DNA from 2 places in the Peribacillus sp. R9-11 genome. Region 2 is predicted to be linked to the other one. Evidence: riboswitches for the same ligand, from Rfam matches in the RefSeq annotation. Region 2 holds a riboswitch; the other holds the start of a gene.
The links. Region 2 has a riboswitch for FMN ahead of RE409_RS18120 (ECF transporter S component). Riboswitches for the same ligand answer to the same signal wherever they lie in the genome.
Positions count from the first base shown of each region.

Region 1: another riboswitch for FMN. It lies ahead of ribE (riboflavin synthase); the one in region 2 lies ahead of RE409_RS18120 (ECF transporter S component).

Region 1 is NZ_CP133763.1:573,586-584,827, reverse strand. It holds gene ribE (6,7-dimethyl-8-ribityllumazine synthase) at 1-333, opposite strand, end outside; partial or broken gene ribB (3,4-dihydroxy-2-butanone-4-phosphate synthase) at 414-1,052, opposite strand; gene ribE (riboflavin synthase) at 1,072-1,710, opposite strand; FMN riboswitch at 1,855-1,985, opposite strand; gene megL (methionine gamma-lyase) at 2,571-3,746, opposite strand; gene RE409_RS02770 (DMT family transporter) at 3,928-4,809, shown strand; gene RE409_RS02765 (hypothetical protein) at 4,854-5,051, shown strand; gene RE409_RS02760 (DEAD/DEAH box helicase) at 5,117-6,253, opposite strand; gene RE409_RS02755 (ATP-binding protein) at 6,305-7,579, opposite strand; gene putP (sodium/proline symporter PutP) at 7,737-9,206, opposite strand; gene RE409_RS02745 (molybdopterin oxidoreductase family protein) at 9,399-11,242, shown strand, end outside.
Region 2 is NZ_CP133763.1:3,733,800-3,745,041, forward strand. It holds gene RE409_RS18075 (genetic competence negative regulator) at 1-106, opposite strand, end outside; gene RE409_RS18080 (MerR family transcriptional regulator) at 195-1,085, opposite strand; gene RE409_RS18085 (metallophosphoesterase) at 1,186-2,001, opposite strand; gene RE409_RS18090 (YpbF family protein) at 2,099-2,557, opposite strand; gene RE409_RS18095 (LysM peptidoglycan-binding domain-containing protein) at 2,723-3,559, opposite strand; gene RE409_RS18100 (CPBP family intramembrane glutamic endopeptidase) at 3,565-4,164, opposite strand; gene RE409_RS18105 (RecQ family ATP-dependent DNA helicase) at 4,154-5,665, opposite strand; gene RE409_RS18110 (YpbB family protein) at 5,665-6,729, opposite strand; gene RE409_RS18115 (ferredoxin) at 7,020-7,268, shown strand; gene RE409_RS18120 (ECF transporter S component) at 7,400-7,981, opposite strand; FMN riboswitch at 8,149-8,284, opposite strand; gene serA (phosphoglycerate dehydrogenase) at 8,651-10,225, shown strand; gene RE409_RS18130 (hypothetical protein) at 10,350-11,242, opposite strand, start outside.

The DNA.
Region 1 (11,242 bases), 2.5 Mb from region 2:
AGGTACGCCTGTGTCCAGAGAAACTGCTGCCATGCCTTTAGCTGCTTCATTACACACATAATCATAATGAGAAGTGGCCCCCCTAATTACTGTTCCAAGGCCGATAACTGCATCATATTTGCCTGTGTTCACTAGTTTTTTCGCAATTAGCGGAAGTTCAAAAGCCCCTGGTACCCACGCTATGTCAACATCATTCTCATCAACACCATGACGCTTAAGGCCATCCAATGCACCTCCTAAAAGCTTGCTTGTAATAAACTCATTAAATCTTCCTACCACGATGCCTACTTTCAACCCTGATCCGATTAATTGTGCTTCAATAATTTTCCCCATGTCCATATCCTCCTAATTTAAAAACAAATGTCAATTTTTTCTTATTTTTATTTTTCAACCACTTATATCCTTCAAGCATTCGGAATATTTAATTCAAGTCCCTGTTTCTCATATATTTTTCTTTGTTGGAGATAACGAGTTAGCTCGGCAATCGTAATGAATTTAAGATCGAATTTTTCGGCGATAACTTCTAGATCAGTTATTCGTGCCATTGACCCGTCTTCATTCATGATTTCACAAATAACGCCTGCAGGAGCAGCCCCGCATAACTTTGCCAAATCTACGGATGCCTCCGTATGCCCTGCCCGTATTAACACGCCACCTTCTTTAGCGACAATCGGAAAAGTGTGACCAGGCCGTTGGAAGTCCCCAGCAACTGAATCTTCTTTAAGAAGCTCCAGAATGGTCAAGGATCTTTCAAATGCACTTATTCCTGTAGAAGTACTTTTATGATCGACACTAACTGTAAAAGCAGTTCCATGATGATCGGTATTTTCACCGACCATAGGATGCAAATTCAATTTTGCCGCCAGTTCTTCGGTAATGGTTGTACAAATCAAACCGCGTCCATGGGTCGCCATAAAATTAATCGCTTCAGGCGTTGCCTTTTCTGCCAATACAACAAAGTCACCTTCATTTTCACGGTCTTCATCATCGGATACGATTACTACTTTACCAGCTTTTAAGTCTTCGATCGCTTCTTCTATTGTATGGAACATCTTTTACACCGCCCTTTAATTAAAATCCGTGTTCTGCCAAAAACTCTAAATTCAGTCCTGGTTTTGAATCACTTTTTTTTATTTGATGTATAATATATTTCCCTATCATGTCATTTTCGATGTTAACGATATCGCCAGCTGCTTTCCGCCCCAATATTGTGTCTTGATGAGTCAGGGGAATCAGAGATACAGTAAGCAGGTTTCCCTCTATCCCGAAAATTGTCAAGCTCGTACCATCAATGGCAACTGACCCTTTTGGGATGCAAAATTTACTAAGTCCTTCTTCCAAATTGATCACATAATACACAGCATTTTCTTTTCGCTCTTTTTTTATTATCGTTCCCGTACCATCAATATGGCCTGAAACAAAATGACCGCCAAACCTGCCCTGTGCACTCATGGCACGTTCCAGATTCACAGGTGATCCTAGTTTTAACGTCCGGATTGAAGAAGCTTTGACCGTCTCTGGCATCACGTCGACAGTAAACAGACTTTGCGTGAAGGACGTTACGGTTAAGCAAACTCCGTTGACAGAAATACTGTCCCCCAGATGAACATCTTCGAGGATTTTCTCAGAACGAATCGCCAACTCCATGCTGCTTTTTCCTTTTTTCAAGGAATGGACGGTACCGATATCCTCAATGATTCCCGTAAACATGTTTTTCCCCCTTTTATAGAATATAAAAAACCCCTTAGATTGACCTAAGGAGTTAGCAGGAGAAATGAGTGAAAAATTGTATACCTAAAAAGCCTAAAATTTTCATTTTTGAAAAATTAGGCGCACGTATACACTTGGGTTCCACACGTCCTTCTCCCATCCAGACTATACTGTCGGCTTTGGAATCTCACCAAATCCTGCCTTTATCAGGCTCGCGGGCTTAGAATTTCTTCATCACCGCCGGTTGGGATTTTCACCCGACCCCGAAGGACTAAATTATTATGAATCTCTGAATATTTTATCACCTTAAAGTAAAGATGTAAAATTTCTAACCTTAAATGAACCATTAGTAACAAGAACTTACTATGTATAAGGAAGAATGTACATATTTTTCTTCAAGACCTCCTATGTGCTCAAAATGGTTAAATAAGTAAAATTAGTGTTCATTATTATTGCGCTTTTGATTAACTTGATTGTCATTTATACAAACATTAAAAAAGTGGAGCATGCCTCTTTCGACCTATTCCCTTTTCCATTTATTTAGGTTGGGTAAGCGTCGCAGCCGTCGCTGACATTTCTTACTATCTCACCTATATTAGCTGGAAAGAATTTGAGATATCTAATGTAACCTGTGATTGTCATGATGATTGCAGCAACAATCCTGGCCTTTGTCTTCGCAGTTAAAAACCGGGATTGGTGCTATCCGCTTGTCTTCGTCTGGGCGTTCATCGGCATTGGTGTACGGAACAGCACTCTCTACCCGACAATCACCACTTTATCCTACATCCTGGCTGTTCTAATCCTTATCTTATCCTTCACCATTTTCATCAAAAAAACCAGGAAATAGGGTCTGACTCCATCTAAAAGGCTTGCTGAAGATCGTGCCAGATGTCCTGCCAAGCTTCGAGGCCTACTGAAAGGCGGATAAGCTGGTCGCTGATACCCATTTGATGTCTGGATTCTTCAGGAACTGCCGAGTGAGTCATGGTAGCTGGATGCTGAATCAATGTTTCGGCATCTCCTAGGCTGACAGCTATTTTGATAAGTCTCAAGTTATTCAGGAATTTCTGGGCATCCTGCTTCGTACCTTGCAATTCAAAGGAGATAAGGCCTCCACCATGTTTCATCTGTTTTTCCATTATATAATGGCCCGGGGAACTAGTATCCCCTGGATAATATACATTCTTCACCTGGGGGTGCTGTTTCAGCTCCCGAAAGATTTCCCACGCATTGGAAGAGTGCCGGTCCATCCTAACTGGTAAAGTCTTTAACCCCCGCAGTAGTAGCCACGCATCAAACGGCGAAATAATTCCTCCGATATCTTTCTGAGTCGTTACCGCTACCTGATTGATAAACTCTTTCTTTCCAACTACAAGACCTGCAACGACGTCTCCATGTCCACAAAGATATTTCGTCGCACTATGAAGAACGACATCACAGCCATAGTCAAGAGGCTTCTGTAAATAAGGTGTCGAAAAAGTATTATCGACTACAACCGGTACATTGCATTCTTTCGCGACTTTCATGACCATTTGTAAATCAATCATTTTCATTGTCGGATTAATAGGGGTTTCCACATAGATGCAGGCTGTTTCTGGGCGGATCATCTTCCTTAACTGTTCCTCTGTATCCATATCACAAAAATCATGATTAATACGATATTTACTTTTCATCAACTGAAGGAGGCCAAACGTACAACCATATAATCCTTGTGAACACAAGATGTGGTCATCTGTTTTAGTTAATGCAAAAAGCACAGCCGATACCGCAGCCATCCCTGAGCTGAAAGCAAGCCCTGCTTCCCCGCCCTCCAATGCCGCAATCTTGTCTTCAAGCACCTGTACCGTTGGATTTCCAAGACGCGAATAAATATATCCATCTTCTAAACCGGCAAAACGTCTTTCTCCTTGCTCGGCCGTTTCGAAAGTAAATGTTGAGGTTTGAAACAGTGGTGTTGTTAAGCTTCCTAAATGCTCCTTCGAGTCATATCCTTCATGAATTACTGCCGTTTCAATATGCTTATATTTCTCTGCCATACCGTCTCCTCCTCACCAATGTCTATTTCTATCATATGTCAATATCCCATATAAAGGAAGCGTTTTCATTTGTGTTTTCCACTCATTATTAAACTCCTATCTTCAGCAATATGCTATAATTTTACAATCATTCAATACTAATTTTAACTATTCATAGATAAGGATTTTTGGAGGGGAAACGATGAACAAAGTCATTTTTGGTTTACTTGTCATTTTAACGACTGCTTTAATGGGTTCGTCATTCGCTATCGGAAAAATAGGATTAGCTTATACTTCTCCCATGTTGCTTGCAGCCATAAGATTTATCCTTGCAGGTTTGATCATGGCCATAATTGTTAAACTCATCAAACGACCTCATCCAAGCAAGACCATAGACTGGGCTAAATTGGCTATCATCGGTTTATTCCAGACAGCTGGTGTCATGGGCTGCATCTTTGTAGGCCTTAGGACCATTTCAGCAGGGGAACTTTCGATTTTGACGTTTATGAATCCTTTATTAGTTATCATTTTTGGAACGCTCTTTTGTAAAACAAGATACGCCCCACAGCAATGGGCAGGGGTTTTCCTAGGATTTATCGGTGTCTTTATCACAATGGGGGCACATCTTGATTTAAAAACAGGAACCCTTCTCGGATTGATGTCAGCCATTTCCTGGTCCCTCGCCACCCTGTTGATGAAAAACTGGGGACACGCAATCGACACTTGGGTCATGTCAGCCTATCAAATGCTTTGCGGAGGGTTACTGCTGCTAATTGGCTCTTATCTTTTTGAACAGCCCTTTTTCATAATCACAACGGCATCCATGCTCATTTTATTATGGCTAGCCATTATGGCTTCTATCGTACAATTTTCAATTTGGTTTTTCCTACTACAAAAAGGAGGTTCCGCCAAAACGAGTGCCTTTCTATTTCTAGCTCCCTTTTTTGGCGTCTTATCTGGTTTCATCTTGCTAGATGAACCGATCCACTGGTACGTTGCGTTAGGTGGTTCACTCATCTTCGTAGGGATCTTTCTGGTTAACTGGACATCCCATCAAGTTGCGACAATAGAAAAGTCCATGTAGAGTGTTCTTCAAAATATACTCTAACTGTAGGAGGGAACAAGAAAATGAGTGGAGATGATACTCTATTGTTTATACACTTGTTCGTTATCCCATCAATAAGCGTTATGTGTTTTCGTAATATGGTTTCACTTTTGAAAAATCTAAAAGCAGGTAAAAGTATTCATAACCAAACGATTTTGGGAGCTGTTCTTTGTTATATTTTATTCATGACGTTAATGATTGGTTTAGAGGGTATGTATTAATACATCTGCCTAGTCTTGATAAAAAAAGTAGAGACAGCCTAAATGGCCATCTCTACATTCAAAAATTATTCTTCGACTACGATGTTTCCACCATAGAATGTTACTTTCGTTAACGGAATCTCAAGTTCACGTGCCATTTTTTTCAATTCTCGCTCTTCTCTTTCCGTTACAATTGAGATAACCGTGCCATTTGCACCCGCACGCCCTGTTCTCCCGGATCGATGAATATATTGGTCAATGTTTTCAGCCATATCAATATGAACGACGGCTGTCAGTCCTTTAATATCAAGTCCGCGAGCCGCCACATCTGTTGCCATCAACATCGGAGATTTACCTGAACGAAGCTTGCGCAGCGCTTTCTCACGGTCTACTTTATTAGATTCACCGTGAAGGACACCCATTTCAACGCCTTTATAACTCAACTTTTCATGTAAGACGCTCAGCTCTGCGATATCGTTTAAAAAGGCAAGAGCTTTCACATCTTTCAGCCTCGTGATTTTCTCAAGAATCTTGGACTTTTCCCGTCTCTCAACAACAAAGTAAAGATGGTCTACTTTTGACTCCATTTTTTCATGCTTATCGACCTTGATCATTTCTGGTTCGTTCATGAATCCACGAGCCACTTTTTCCGTTTCCTCTGGTAGAGTTGCAGAAAACACCATGATTTGGCGGTCTTTAAGCGTAGTTTTGATAATATTATTAATCGTTCCCATATGCTCGGGAATAATTAATTGGTCACCTTCATCGAGGACAATTGTTTTTACTTCGTGCATCTTCAATTTCTTTTGGGCAATCAATTCATAAATCCGTCCTGGTGTTCCAGCAATGACCTGTGGATGCTTCTTCAGTTTGTCCAACTGACGTTTTACATTAGCTCCACCGATGAATGCTGCACCTGAAATACCGCTTCCTTCTGACCAAATCCGAATTTCTTCATTAATCTGCATGACCAATTCACGTGATGACGCCAAAATTAAAGCTTGGGGAGATTTTTTATCAGGATCTATTTTTTCAAGCAATGGCAGTAAATAAGCAAGTGTCTTTCCTGTTCCCGTGGGTGATTCAGCCATGATGTCTTTTCCTTGTACAATTACAGGAATCGCTTTCGTTTGAATCGGAGTAAGTTGGCCGAAGCCAGATTTTTTCCAGGCCTCCTGGATAAATGGCTTTCTATCGTTCACTAATGCTGGTAATTCGCTCATATCGTTCTCCTTTAATAAAAAAACTTTTCATATACTCTATAGTACCATTTGTTAAAGCGTAGTAGCCAACGGAATCCGAATTGTAACCGTGGTTCCCTTATTTTTCTCACTTTCAAAATGCATCTCTCCGTCGAGGCGGTGAATAATCTTCTGGCAGATTGCAAGTCCGATTCCTGTGCCCCTTTCCTTCGTCGAATAAAAAGGTTCACCGATTCGTTTCAAGCGTTCAGGCACCATACCTACTCCATTATCACTCACACTGATTACAGCATGATCATCAATGACATCCAAGGATATGTCTATATTCCCATTATCACTAACCGCTTCAATGCTATTCTTGACAATATTAATGACCATCTGTTTAAGTTCGATGGAATCAGCCATAATATAAACCGGCTCGGCTTTTTTTACCTGATACCCCATCTCAATATTATTCAAATTCGTCTCTGCTTTCATTAACGTATATACTTGTTGTAAACAGTCACCAAGATCAATTTTACATAAAGCAACGTCCTGTTTTTTCCCGAGAACCAGCAGCTCACTCGAAATAATATTAATTCGATCAATTTCCTTTAACATGATATCAGAATGCATCGGGTTGACTTCTTTCGTCATATCCATTAACTGCACGAACCCTTTTAGCGATGTTAGCGGATTCCTTATCTCATGTGCGACGGCAGCAGCCAGATGTCCGATTACAGATAACTTTTCAGACATGATCATCAATTCCTCTTCTCGCCGCAATTCGGTAATATCCCTGACGATTGCATATACTCCAAGCATTTCCGTTTGAACAATAATTGGCAAAAAAGTTACACGAATTATCCGCTTTTCATCACTCATATTCTGGATGGTCGTTTCGAATTTAACAGCCTCTCCTTGAAGGGATTGTGTAAAGAAAACAGATACTTTTTCACTTTCATTCCAGTTGATGAGATGATTGGCATTCTTACCCTTCAAGTTGTCACTTTGGTGACCTAACAGCTTTTCAGCCTCCGGGTTAATTGAAACGACATTTCCTTCGAGGTTCAATTCAAGGACACAATCCGGATTATGCTTGAACAGCGACTGATATTGCTCATCCTTAAGATTAAATTCCTGTTGGGAGCGCAACATTTTCCCAGTCCAATATCGGATTATAATATATAAAAAAATCCCGGTAATGAAAATGAACATCCACCCTTTGGAATGCTGAAACATCGCATATGTCTGGACATCTTCTTTTGCCTGGGTCATCGAGAAGGAATCTGTAATGATAATCCATAAGACCCCAATGATTATATATATAATAGCTACTTTAATTGCAATTTTATGAGACTGGTTCATTTTATATCCTTTGTAGTTGTTTTTGGTTTATTATACCCAAACCACTCAAAAAAAGTCCTCATGTTTTACACATAAGGACTTTACGGATATTGTACCATATATTTTGGTTATTTATCATATAAAAAACGCCGCCCATTTGATTGAGCAGCGTCAATAATCAAGAGAGATTTTTTACAGCTTGATTGAAATCCTCTTCTATCTCTTTAGAAGGTTTGGCTGATAACAGGCTAAAAAACACGACTGCTATTGTACCAGCAATAAATCCAGGGATGATTTCATAGACTTCAGCAAATTTATCAATCATTTCCCACACGATCACGGTTGCGGTACCCACAATCATTCCTGCTAGCGCGCCCCATTTCGTCATCCGTTTCCAGTAAAGACTTAACAGAATGACCGGTCCAAATGCTGCTCCAAACCCAGCCCAGGCATAACCGACCAATTTAAGAATCGTACCACTAGGGTTGAAAGCTAAAATAAGGGCAATAGCAGATATCGCTAATACACCAAATCGTCCAACCAGCACTAATTCCTTATCCGATGCATTCGGGCGAATAAACTGCTTATAGAAATCATCAGTCAGCGCACTTGCCGATACTAACAGTTGAGATGCAATCGTACTCATGACCGCGGCTAAAATCGCTGCTAATAAGAAGCCTGTAATTAAAGAAGGAAATAGTTCTTTAGCCAGAATGATGAAGACAGACTCGGCATTTTTTTCCCCTAGAGGTCCGCTTGTCAGATTAAAATAAGCGATTCCGACCAAGCCCGTAAACATCGCTCCTACGATAGCGAAAATCATCCAGCCCATACCGATTCGTCGTGCGCTTTTCAATTCTTTCACAGATGAAATCGCCATGAATCGTACGATGATATGAGGCTGACCAAAATAACCAAGACCCCATGCTAGCAACGATATAATACCAATAGTTGAAGTTCCTTCAAAAGCATGTAATAAATTCGGATTAATCGATTTTATTTCATTAATAGTAGGATCCCAGCCGCCAATATTTACAATCGTGACAACAGGGACTAAAATTAAGGCAATGAACATGATCGTACCTTGTACAAAATCCGTCCAGCTAACCGCAAGGAAACCGCCAAATAATGTATAAAGAATAACAACACTCGCTGTCAGCCAGATGCCCCAGCGGTAATCCATATTAAAAGCAGTTCGGAAAAGCTCCCCACCTGCTACCATACCTGAAGAGGTGTAAAAGGTGAAAAAGATTAAGATGACTAAGGCTGATACCACTTTTAATATTCGAGAACTATCTTTAAACCGATTTCCCAAAAAGTCCGGTATCGTAATCGAATTGTCGGCCACTTCCGTATATGTCCGAAGTCGTGGCGCTACAAATAACCAATTTAAATAAGACCCTGCACACAGGCCGACAACAATCCACCCGGCACTTAAGCCGCTTATGTACATCGCACCAGGAAGACCCATTAACAGCCATCCGCTCATATCGGAAGCCCCTGCACTTAATGCGGTTACAGCCGGGCCCAAGTTGCGGCCTCCAAGCATATAATCGGTTAAGTTGGCAGTTCTTCGATAAGCTAAATAACCAATTAATAGCATACCTGCCATATATATTCCAATAGATATTATTACTCCATAATCCAAAAATATATCCTCCTATTACTTATTCATTTTGTGATAAAAAAGGTTCATTTTTATCTTGTAAGCTTATCAGAAAAAAAATCATATGTTAAGAAGTTCTTGCAACTATCTACTATTTCACATTCAATAATAATTAAGATATAAATAGATTATCGATGCAAGATATAAGATTAGATAATAAGGAGGAATAACGCCATGCAACCCTATATCAATCAACCAGATGGAGTCTTTCCCTCAGTTTGCTCTCTTGATTGTCCTGATCAATGCGGCTTACTTTTGCACAAAAAAGATGGGAAAATCATTAAGGTGCAAGGAGACCCTAACCATCCTGTTACTAAAGGAAATATTTGCAACAAAGTCCGAAACATGACAGCTCGCATATATGACCCCAAACGTCTTCAGCAGCCATTAAAGCGGATCGGCTCAAAAGGAGAAGGGAATTTTGTTCCAATCAGCTGGGAGGAAGCCATTGACACAATCACTTCAACATGGAAAAACTTAATTGAACAGCATGGCCCAGAAAGCATCCTTCCTTACAGCTTTTATGGAAACATGGGAAACCTCAGTGCAGAAGGAATGGATCGTCGGTTCTTTCATAAGCTCGGGGCAAGCAGACTTGAACGTTCCATTTGTAACGCGGCCGGTTCTGTTGGATATAACTATACGATGGGTGGTTCGTTCGGCATCGACCCGGAAGAAACGATTCAAACAAAGCTTTTTATCCTGTGGGGCATTAACGCTGTGAGCACAAATATGCACCAAGTAACAATTGCCCAGCAGGCCCGAAAAAACGGGGCAAAAGTTGTGGTCATTGACGTACATAAAAACCAAACTGGAAAGTGGGCCGATTGGTTCATTCCTATTCTGCCCGGAACAGATAGTGCTCTCGCTCTCGGTTTAATGCATATTTTATATGCCGAAAATCTAGTCGACCAACCTTTCTTAGATGAATACACTGTGGGCTCAGCTGAATTGTGCGAGCATGTCCGCCAATATGACCCTGCCACCGTCTCAGCGATTACTGGTGTTCCGATTGATGATCTATATGAGTTAGCACGAATGTACGGTAGCACGACTCCTTCATTCATTCGAATAGGCAACGGTCTGCAGCACCATGATAATGGCGGCATGGCCGTACGGACCATCGCCTGCCTTCCTGCACTTACCGGTCAATGGCTTTCGAAGGGCGGTGGCGCGATAAAGGGGAATTCAGGATACCTGGCTTTTAATACAAACGCCCTAAGACGTCCTGACCTTTTGAAGGATAAAACAACACGTATCATTAATATGAACCAAATCGGTCAAGCCCTTTTAGAAAAAGAAAACCCGATTCTTTCCTTATTTATATACAGTTCCAATCCAGCCCTTGTCGCTCCGAATGCGAATAAAGTGCAGGAAGGTCTGATGAGAGAAAATCTATTTACTGTGGTCCATGATTTATTCTTAACCGAAACGGCAATGTATGCTGACATCGTCCTGCCTGCTGCTTCATCTTATGAAACGGAGGATTTTTATAATTCATACTGGCATAATTACGTCCAAATACAAAAACCTGTAGTGGAAAAGTATGGAGAGTCGAAATCAAATGTCGAATTATTCAAACTGTTAGCCCGGGGTATGGGCTTTGAAGAACCAGCTTTTAGAGATTCAGAGGATGATATGATACGCCAGGCACTCAATTTTCCAGATAACCCGTATTTAGAAGGAATCACTTATGAATCCCTTTCAGAAAGTCAATTTGTCAAAGCCAAGATGAGTCCGCTGTTCCCGGGTAAACTGCAGACACCGAGCGGCAAAATCGAACTCTATTCTGAACAGATGAAGAAGCATGGATACGAACCGCTACCAACGTATATGCCAATCGTCAAAGACAGTGACCTGCCATTTTTATTCATACCAGCACCTAATCACAATTTCTTGAATTCAACTTTTTCCAATAACGAAAAACATATCTCTATGGAAAAAGAACCGAAACTACACATGAATACGGCAGATGCCCTAAAATTAGGAATAGATACAGGAGATATGGTCCGTATCTG
Region 2 (11,242 bases):
TTAAAGAATTCCCTAAAATATCTTCTTTTGTTATTCCTCTATCAATTAAATCATCAAGGGTCAAAAAAATCTTGATTTTATTATTAGTTAATCGCTCCAGCTTCATAAAAAAATGCCCCCTGGTTACCATCTTCATACATCATATGAAGCCTTGGTCTCAGGGTGCATATCCATTATTTATCAAACACTAACCTCTAAATTTTCAACCATTCCTCCCAATCCGATTGAGATCCACCGATTAAAACTCTGCTGAAGGAGGTTCGGATTTCATCCGATACATGGTTCAGTGCCTCTCCTCCAAGACCAACCTTCAAATCAGGAAAATCCCGGCTTAATTCTTCGACAAGTCTTAAGGTTCCTACGAGGTTTTCATTAAGTGAACAAGACATAAATAAGTAGGATGGTCTTATGATTTTTAAAACGGTAAAAAGATCCTTGTCGGCGATGGATTCTCCCAAATAGACCGTTTCATATCCTTTTCGCTTTAAAAAGATTGTAAAAATCAACAGGCCGAATTCATGTTTTTCACCGGGGGCACAAACAGTAAGAGCTTTAGGAAGAAATTCACTGGTTGGAATCATATGCATTACGGAACTAATTCTGGACTTTAGAATGTTAGATGCAAAATGTTCATGAGCAGAAGTAATTTCTCCTCTTTCCCACTTATCGCCAATCTGAACAAGTATGGCACCAATCACATCAACAACAGTATGTTCAATCGTATACATACTGAAAGCTTGGCTGATCAGCATTTGAGCCTTATTTTCATTGAAGCTTATGAGAGCTTCAAGTAGCTCGTCCGCTAACTTTATAGATTGCTCATTATATCGTTTCGTTTCATTAACATCAGTCGCTACAGTGCTAGTTTCGAGAAGTGAAACGGCCTGACTGATTGTGAAGCCCTGATTTGTTTTATTGATTAGCCATTTGAGGGTTTGAAGATGTTTCTCTGTATACAGCCGGTGACCTGAATCATTTCTGACAGGTTCAATAAATTGATAGCGCCTTTCCCATGCCCTCAACGTACCCGACTGAATACCTAGCAGTTTTGAAACTGCCTTAATATTATATTTACCTTCTTGCATGGTTTTACAAAGCCTCCAATAACAGAACATTCATTTGTTGAAATTATAGTGGATTCTTTCAACTCTGTAAAATTTCGATATGCTTGTTTAAGAAGGCAGCTTAATAGGTCTTTTCCACGGCTTCGCCAATTTGCGTATGTTTTCCTCTTTTTAGCGTAAAAAGGTGAGTTTCTGGCTTCGCTTCAAGTCTTAATGGCACTGCGCTTGTCCCATAACCATTGCTCGTCATGTACAAGCAGTCACCCTCTTTTTTTATACTACCGATCTGATATGGCCCATGCCCGAATATCCGAATCTGTCCTCCATGGGTGTGACCTGATAGGACAAGTCTTATATGATGTTCTGGTGTTAATTGTTTTTTAACTAGCGGGTTATGACTGACCAAAATCCGGAATGGCTCATTCCCGCAATCTGATAGAGCAAGGTCAAGCCTATCTCTTTCTTCTGATATATCATCAATACCTAAGAGAGCAAACTTCTCCCCTTTTTGGGACTCAAAAGAAACGGCTGTATTATCCAGAATTTTCACACCATGCTTCAGAAGTGATGCATCTAGCTCATGAAAGTCTCCTTCGTAATCATTATTTCCCCAAACAAAATAAAGGGGACCAAGTACTTTTAATTTCAAAATATTTTGTTCAACTCTCTCCAGAGGAACCCCACTTTCTCTGATGTCACCACCGATAATTACCATATCTGATTTACCGCGGGCTTCCTCAATCAATTTATCCGACACGATCCGTCGATGAAGATCAGATATAAAAAAAATCCGAACATCGCCAAATCCTTCAGGAAAGTCGTTGAAATATAAGTCTTGAAAAATTATCCTATCCTGATTTGCCGTACGCCACATATGTATAACAGTAGCAAATAACAGCAGAATTAAGCCTAAAAATAATCCACATACCAATAACATCTTCCGTAAAACCTTCTTTCTCTACAAATGGCAAGAGTTACCTTCATATAACCATAAAACCATATTACCCGCAATTAAATATTCTTAAAGCGAATAATCATTTATTTTCATGATATAAGTTTATATCATAGTTCTTCTTCATCATTTCAAAAACCTTATGGCGACTTTTCCATTCATCCTCTTTTTCCCACAGCTGCTTACTTTTATTAATGATTTCGCAACGAAGCAACTGAAACTCCTTCTCAGCTTTATCAAGCTTCTTTTTAATTAATATCATATATCCATATAACCCAAATGCTGCTGCTAAAAAAAGAAAATGGCTGAAATGGTCAACAAAAACACTAAACATCTTAAAAAAAGAATAGGAATAAGGAACTACAATATAAAAATAAAGATAAACCAAAAAAAGAGCAGCAATAATCATTGTTGCCCATAAACTATGAAGATGTTTCTTTTTTAGAGCCTCGAACTTTTTTTTTCGATCTACAACGTTCTGCAGCATTTGCTTTGTTGCTTGATCCGTTTTTTCATCCAATAAAATAATTGTAGATTCCATTTTCCTTCCCCCTCATAACTACCCTTTAAGTCATAATATGAGATTGTCCAGAAAAAAATGATAAATAACTAGGCATGATTAGCCTCTTTGCGGAACAAACAAAAACTGTATGAAAGTAAAAACACCCTGCCTCAAAAGACAGAGTGTTCATTATTATTTCTATTTCTATTTCTTTATTGGAATTTTTAAAACCTGACCCTTGGAAATTTCATTGCCATTCAGTCCGTTCCAATCCTTAATTAGAGCAATTCCTTCCTGTGATTTGTAGTAATTCATGGAAATTCGGAATAATGTTTCTTCCGCTTTAACAGTATGTAAGACAACCTTATATTCATCCTTATTTGGCTTGACTGGTGCTCTTTCCGTTGTTTTTTTGTCTTCTGCTGCTTCTTTCTTGGCTTTTTCTTCAGCTATTTGCTTTGCCTTGGCTTTTTCCTCAGCTATTTGCTTTGCCTTAGCCTTTTCTTCAGCTATTTGCTTTGCTTTAGCTTTTTCTTCAGCTATTTGCTTTGCCTTAGCCTTTTCTTCAGCTTCTTGCTGCGCTTTAGCTTTTTCTTCAGCCTTTTTCTTTGCTTGTTCCTTTTCTTCAGCCTTCTGCTTTTCTTTATCTTTCTTCTTCTCTGCTTCAGACTTGGCTGAATTTTTTTCTTCTTTCTCCAAATCATTATCTTTTAAATCATCTGCAGTTGCTGTAGTTGGTATCGTTTCTTTATCAGCGTCTTCATTTTCATTATAGTTCACTACTTGATCACTTCTTGTACCACGTTCAGGTTTTTCTTGAAGATATGTATTAAGACTGTAAAATCCAATCGGAAGCAAGATAAAAAACAACGATAATAACTTAATCATCGGAAACTTAATCTTCACTTTACTTTTTTTCTTTTTATTCTGATGGACTTGGCTACGCTTTGGCAGAGATGACTTCGCCTTCTGACGTTCGACTCGCGTCCCAAGTTCACCAGCCTGATCTTTGGCTTTCCCATTCTTTTTTACATCATTCATATAGGTCACCCCCTTTCTTGCTCAACCCGCTTTGCTTGTTTCCTCCTGATTAATACTCCAAGGATAAAGTCAATCAAAAAATGGGCCGTGATCGTCACCAGTAAATTATTTGTCCATTCAAACAGAAACCCGATAAAGAAGCTCAAAACCAAAACATTTAAAAATAAAAACCAATTAAATAAATAGCGATAATGAACCGCCGCAAAAATAATACTCGTCCATAGTAAACCAAGATGAGTTTGTAACACTCCACGAAATAATAATTCCTCACTTATTGCTACCACTAAAGCAACAACAAAAATCATCGAGTAAGACAGACTACTGAAAATGCGTTCGTTAATCCCACCATCATCTTGATAGGATGATGGCGTCACTCTCATCATAAATAGATCAAATAGAACGACTATAATTCCTGCAGGGATACCAAATAACAATATATTAAGGTCATTAAAGATAAATAAGTCGAAAAAAGTAGAACGATCATTAAATAAAATAATACCTAAAAAAAAGGCTAACGTTAAGAGAATAATTTGTGTAAGAAACAAATTATATAGCAACTGCTTATCTGTTAGCTGTTTTATTAATTCAGCTTGCTTATTTTTCATCCCAATTTTCCTTCTTTAATAATATAAAAGCCAATTCCTGTTTCCAAGTGGTATAAGAATTAACTTGTTCTACCTTCACTGCGGGCAATAAATCGATCATCTTATTCGCATCCATTCCACAGAAGTCGCAGCAGAAAGGATTCAACTTTTGCTGCTTTTCATCAAAGTAATTCAGAATTCCCAAACGGCGACACTCCTGAGCATATATCCAATTGAGAAATCTATGCAATTTTTCCTGATTCCGGGACTTTCTCTTTTGACAATACTCTTTCATCTCTGCCATATGCTGTAAAGGATCTTGATTTCCTGTAAGAAACTGTGTAAAAAAACGAAGCTGAATATCATTTAAGGAAAAAGATTGAGACAGCTGTTCTTTTTCAGAAAGAGTCAAATTTGCTCCTATCTTTTTTGCTTCACTCAGGAAGGAACAAACACCCTCTATTTGCAAATCGGTCGGCAATTGTTGTTCCATCAAATGAAGGGGAAGCCCTTCATCTCCTTCACTATATAATAAGACTGCTACACTTTGTTTCCGATCACGCCCCGCCCTACCTATTTCCTGCAAATAAGATTCCATTGTAGAGGGCATATGAAAATGGATAACATATCTGACATCCGATTTATTTACACCCATACCAAAAGCACTCGTTGCGCATATTATTTTTAATTGGCCAGAAATGAATTGCTGCTGAATAAGCATTCTTTGTTCCTGATCCATGCCGCCATGATAAAAATTGACGCTATCTACCCCGTTTTCCTGTAAAAATCCAGTGACGGCTTCTGCCACCTTTTTAGATGAAAAATAAATAATGCCACTCCCCGTGAATTTTCTGACAAGCTCCAGAACACGGAATAGCTTTTCTTCGTAGCTGAATAGTCTCTCAGCAAGTATGGCAATATTATCCCTATCTACAGATGATACAGTTTCTTTAGCTTGATTGATATTGAGTTTTCCAATGATATCTTTCCGCACTTCTTTTGTTGCAGTTGCCGTTAAGGCGAGCGTTAGTGGATTGTTCAACTCAAGTCTAACTTCTCCTAAATTCAAATAATCAGGTCGAAAATCATACCCCCATTGTGAGATACAGTGTGCTTCATCAATGACAAACAAACCTATGTCTAAGGTCTTTAAAGACTTTATCACACCCTCAAGGCTAAGCATTTCAGGAGATAAAAAAATAAACCGATACATATGTAAGCGATCGAAAGCCTCCCTTTTTTGATTTAACGTCAAAAAAGAATTAAGGGTTAATACACTTTTTTCACCTCTCATTTTGAGCTGATCTGCCTGATCCTGCATTAAAGATAATAACGGAGAAACTATTAAGGTCGTCTTATTCAAAAGGTAAGCAGGCAACTGATAACACAATGACTTACCTGACCCCGTTGGCAACATCGCTAAAGTATGACAGCCAGACATCAATGATTCAATCACTTCTTTTTGTCCTGGACGGAATTTATCAAATCCAAATTTTTCTTTTAAAACATGCTCTAAATTCATCATCCATCACCCAATTTCGCAAGTACAAGCCTTATTTGGAAAAAACTAATCTGTTTATTATCAACTTCCTGTTTGATTGCCTTTAGCTGCTTGGTATTGAGTTCCTTAATTGCAGCGATGATTTTCCTTTCATCCTCATGGGATACATATTCAGCAATTGGAAAGCTTTTATCCGATAAGACAATTTCAACAAGATGATCTTCAATGGTGTTGACTTTTAAACGGCGGATTTCTGCTATTTCAAACAAAGTTTTACCTGCTTGAATATATCGCAATGTCGTTTGTGTAGAATGAGTCAAATGAGGATTGCCACTCCTTTGCCAATCACTGAATAAGGATGCCAAAATAGGGTAATCTGTTACCTGTTCTATTTCCGCAAGCATTTGATGTAACGAGTCAAGAAATGTAAAGCGCACATACTCTTCTTCTACATCTTTCCTTTTCGCAATCTGTTCAAACGTAAGTCCAATCCTGTTTACCCCTGTTAATTTCAAAATAAAAATATCTCGTTTTAAATTACTTTGCAGCTCTAATAACGATATCAGTTCTTCATAAAGATGCTGCGCAATCAACCCTCGGTCCTGGCGATTGTTTTGTAAGAATTCCTTTACAAAACATTGGATTTTGGGGTTTCGTTGTATAGGATAAAAACGTCTTTCATTGTGGACAATATGGGATATAGTTTGTATGAGTAAGTTTAATCTCCCCCAGAATATCGGGGTGATATTTTGATATTTCCAGCCATTTAAGGATGTTGGAAAAGGATTCTTCTTCAAATAATCGGTTAACTTTCTCCCGCCTTGCCCACTAATTATATAAGCATCGGTTTTATCGGTTATCTCAATGAAATTATGCTCATGAAATAGTTGAATGTTTTGATTTAATTGTTGTCGGGTAAAACGAGGTATTGTCCCAAATATATTCGTTAACCCGAATAAGTGGGCATCCTGGATTGTCTGTGACGACTTTTTGCCCTGTAGCATATGATAAATAGCATAAATAGAACGTTCGCCTTGAAATTTTTTTATTGCATATAGAATGATTACCTGTAGATAATTATTCATGGGACTCACATCCTTGTTTCAATTAACCAATTACACCTATTGTATCAAAAAACTGCAAAAATCGCCGTTTTTAATGATAAATACCATAAGAAATTGTGGCTAAATGACGAAGGAAAGCAAAGATCAAAATAATATTTTCTATATTTATCATTGACATTCCACATCATAATAGTTAGTATCAATACAATTTCTATTGAAAAGTTTGGCATTCGGTCTTACAATAGGAAAGAGATAATAATCTGAAATAAAAAGATTATCAGTTGTTAATCAACTTAGGAGGGGTTATATTCATGGCTAAATTTACAATTGTTGATAAAGAAACATGTATCGCTTGTGGAGCTTGCGGAGCAGCAGCACCGGATATATATGATTATGATGACGAAGGGATTGCATTTGTTACCCTTGACGATAACGAAGGTATCGTTGAAATTCCAGATGTACTTATAGATGACATGATGGACGCATTTGAAGGATGTCCAACAGATTCTATTAAAGTTGCTGACGAGGCATTTGACGGGGATGCACTAAAATTCGAATAAAGGTACAAGCCATTTTCAATCGAAAATGGCTTTTTTTTTGCTACTTATGTCCCTTCCCCTACTAACCAAATTAAACAGACAAAAAACCGGACATAAATATCCGGTTTTTTGTGTTTCTATAGTTAATGCCATTAAGCATTTTTATATAATACTTGCTTATTGATCCATGTCTGTAATTTAATAAACAACAACATGAATACAGAAGTGATAAGCACGCCTTTAATCACATTGAAAGGTAAGATTGCAGTCGTTACGAACTTCCTTGACTCGGGTGCCGACATTGCATCCCATCCCATAAAGAAGGTATATGCCGGTAAAAAGACATAATAGTTTAAAACACTCATAACTACCGCCATGGTAACTGTACCAGCAAGTAAAGCGAAAGTCATCCCTTTTTTTGAATTGATTTTTTTAAATACATAGTAAGTTGGCAAGACGAACAGTATTCCTGCTATAAAGTTAGCGATATGCCCCACAGGTACAGCAGTCATTGTCCCTGTCATGACTAAATCCAATAGGTTTTTAAGAAATTCAACTAGAATTCCAGCCATCGGACCGAAAATCAATGCTGCCATCAGTGCTGGAATGTCACTAAAATCAACATTCAGAAAAGGTGGAAATCCTGGAAACGGAAAATTCAAAAGCATCAATAGATATGAAATGCTTCCCAACATTGCCAGTGTGACCATTTTATTCACTTTGTTCTTTTTCATAGTTCTCTCTCCTTCTTTTTCTGATCTACCCGAAAAAGAGGTTAGTGCTCCTTCATCATGTTGATGTTCAATAAAAAACCCTTTAATTCCGACCGAATTAAAGGGATAAATTAAAGGTTTCATCAAACAAACGTTCAGTAAATGACTGTTTGAACGCAATCAGGAACCTCCATCTTCTCCCATCCAGACTATACTGTCGGCTTTGGAATCACACCAAATCCTGCCCCGTAAGGCTCGCGGGCTTAGAAGAATTATTTCTTCATCACCGCCGGTGGGGAATTACACCCCGCCCCGAAGATAGACCTATAAAATTTTATTTTACAAATTCCATTATATATGACTTTCCTTTTTTTGAATAGTTTTTTTTAATTTGAAAGTTTATATGAAGATATTCATTTTTCATGGCCACCATAATTTCTTACATATCAATGTATTAAAACAAAAATTATATTGACGATTATATCAATTTTAAGATTATTTAAAATAATTGTTCTTTTTCAAACAATAGATGATAAATCCATTATTATTGCGGACTTATACAATTATTTCACTTAATAATAATTATTTTAAGCGCTTACATTAATAAATGCCAAATTGACATATTCGGCATTTCAATTGTAAAATTAACTGAAATTTAAGATAATTTTTCCCTTAGGAAGGTGTTTACACGTGTATCGGATTTTAGTAGCAGATGCCATCAAACCCGAAGGACTCGGACCGCTATCAGAGGCATCCAATATCCTTCTTATTCAAAAGACAGTAGAAGAAGCATCAAACGAACTTGCTGAGATTGATGCAATACTTGTTAGAAGCGCAACAAAAGTTACGGAAGATTTAATGAACCGTATGCCACAGTTGAAAATTATTGCACGAGCTGGTGTCGGCGTTGATAATATTGACATCCCTGCTGCGACTAAACGTGGGATTGTCGTCGTTAATGCACCTGATGGCAATACCATTTCAACAGCTGAACATACATTTGCAATGATGGCTTCACTAATGCGCCACATTCCGCAAGCATATGCATCTCTGAAGAATGGGGAGTGGAAACGTTCTTCTTATACTGGAACAGAACTACGCGGTAAAACATTAGGTATAGTGGGTTTTGGACGTATCGGAGGAGAAATCGCCAAACGCGCAAAAGTTTTTGGTATGGAAGTCATTGTATTTGACCCATTCTTAACTGCTGATCGTGCAAAAAAAATGTCTGTCATTTCCCTGCCGTTAGATGAGTTACTTCCTAAAGCAGACATTATTACTGTTCATACACCTCTGACGAATGAAACTAGAGGATTAATAAATAAAGAAAAACTACTTACCTGTAAAAAGGGTGTTTATGTATTAAATTGTGCCCGTGGCGGAATTCTTGACGAAGATGATTTATATGAAATGATTGTTAAAGGGCATGTAGCAGGCGCAGCGTTGGACGTTTTCGTTGAAGAACCTCCGCTTGGCCATAAGCTACTTGAACTTGATAATGTCATTGCTACACCTCATTTAGGTGCTTCTACAAAAGAAGCTCAATTAAATGTTGCAGTACAGGTTGCACAAGAAGTGCTGACTTATTTTGAGGGAAATCCAGTTTCAAGTTCTATCAACCTTCCAGCCATTTCTAAAGAAGTGTTTGAAAAGGTTCAGCCATTTTATCAACTCGTACAGCAAATGGGATCAATTGCATCTCAATGTATGAAAGAAGGCATCCAAGAGATTTCCGTTACATATGCGGGAGAATCATTGGACTTTGATACAGCGATTTTGACAAAAAGTTTAATATCAGGCTTCTTTAAATCAAGAGTTGACGCTTCGGTCAATGAAGTGAATGCCTTGCTGATTGCAAAAGAGCGCGGTATTACCGTTGGCGAAAAAATCTCTGCAGACTCTTTAGGATATTCTAACCTGATCAGCCTTAAAGTAAAAGGTGATAACCGTGAACTAACAATCAGTGGCACTTACATTGAAAATTATGGTTCTCGTATTGTAAATTTGAATGGCTTCAAAATCGACTTCCATCCGGAAGAAAATTTACTATATATCCAACACACCGATAAACCTGGTGTAATTGGTAATGTAGGTAAGATACTTGGTGATCATGAAGTGAATATTGCAACCATGCAGGTAGGTCGAAAAGAAGCTGGCGGAGAAGCTATCATGGTTTTAAGTTTTGATAAACCATTAAGTGATAACATGAAGCAATTTTTAAAGGAAACAGAAGAAATTACATTCATGGCTCTCATTTCATTATAAGAAAAAAAGAATGTGCCCTTAATGCGGGCACATTCTTTTTTCTACGAGATTTTAGATACTCAGCAACCATTATCAAGATGTTTTATATAGCCCAGCTCCCGCTTCTTTTGACAACTTCCTCCCTTCAATTCACTTGGTTAGGGGCTTTGGGTACTACTATGTCTTCTGTTAGATTTAGATTGCCAACTTTTTCAATTGGAGCATTTTCAAACTTTACTCTGTTAAAGCCAAATTCCTTTGCAATAAAGAGAATAGCTTCTAAAGCTTGAAGAGAATCCTCACTATTTTCAATTGCCGCTTGTTCTGCTAATTGAATAGTCACAAGATCTCCATCTGAACTTATTTTTTCCCAAATTAAATCATCGGGGATAGCAGAAGATATCCCCTCTATGTCTGGCTCCTCTTTTCCTGCCTGAAGTGCCTCCTCAAAGTCTTGATAATCCATATTACTTGGTACAAGAAACTTTGGTGAGGATTCATCACTTTGATAAAGTAGAAATGTGCGATTTTTTTGTTGAGGTATATCTGCTTCCTTTAAAAATCCTGCATGGGCAAACCTTGCACCTTGCTTTCCATCTGTAGCAAAGGTCATCTTCTCTATATTAAGATAGGACAGCGTCTCTTCCATCGTATGAAGAAAGAGGATATCCTCATCCAATAACTGGCTGTCTTCATGTAGCTCAATATGAGCAGTATTCATTTCGGTTCCTTGGGTAATCTCAATATCAAGCGGGAAATAGTCAGAGAGACCATATTGTTCCTCATTGATATCCGACATTTGATTAACTAACTGATTTAGAGTATCCGATTCATCATAACGATTGACAACAATTGAAATCGGGATGACAAAATTCTGTTGATTATCTGGCACACCCATGGTAATTGTCGATTTATTTTTCAGATCGCCTGGGTAAATTGAAGGAGCAAGGGCTACTGCCTTGTCCTTTTTTACCGGTTCACTATCGAAAACTTCTTCTTTAGTTTCTATATCTTCTTCACGCATACTCTGAAGCTTAC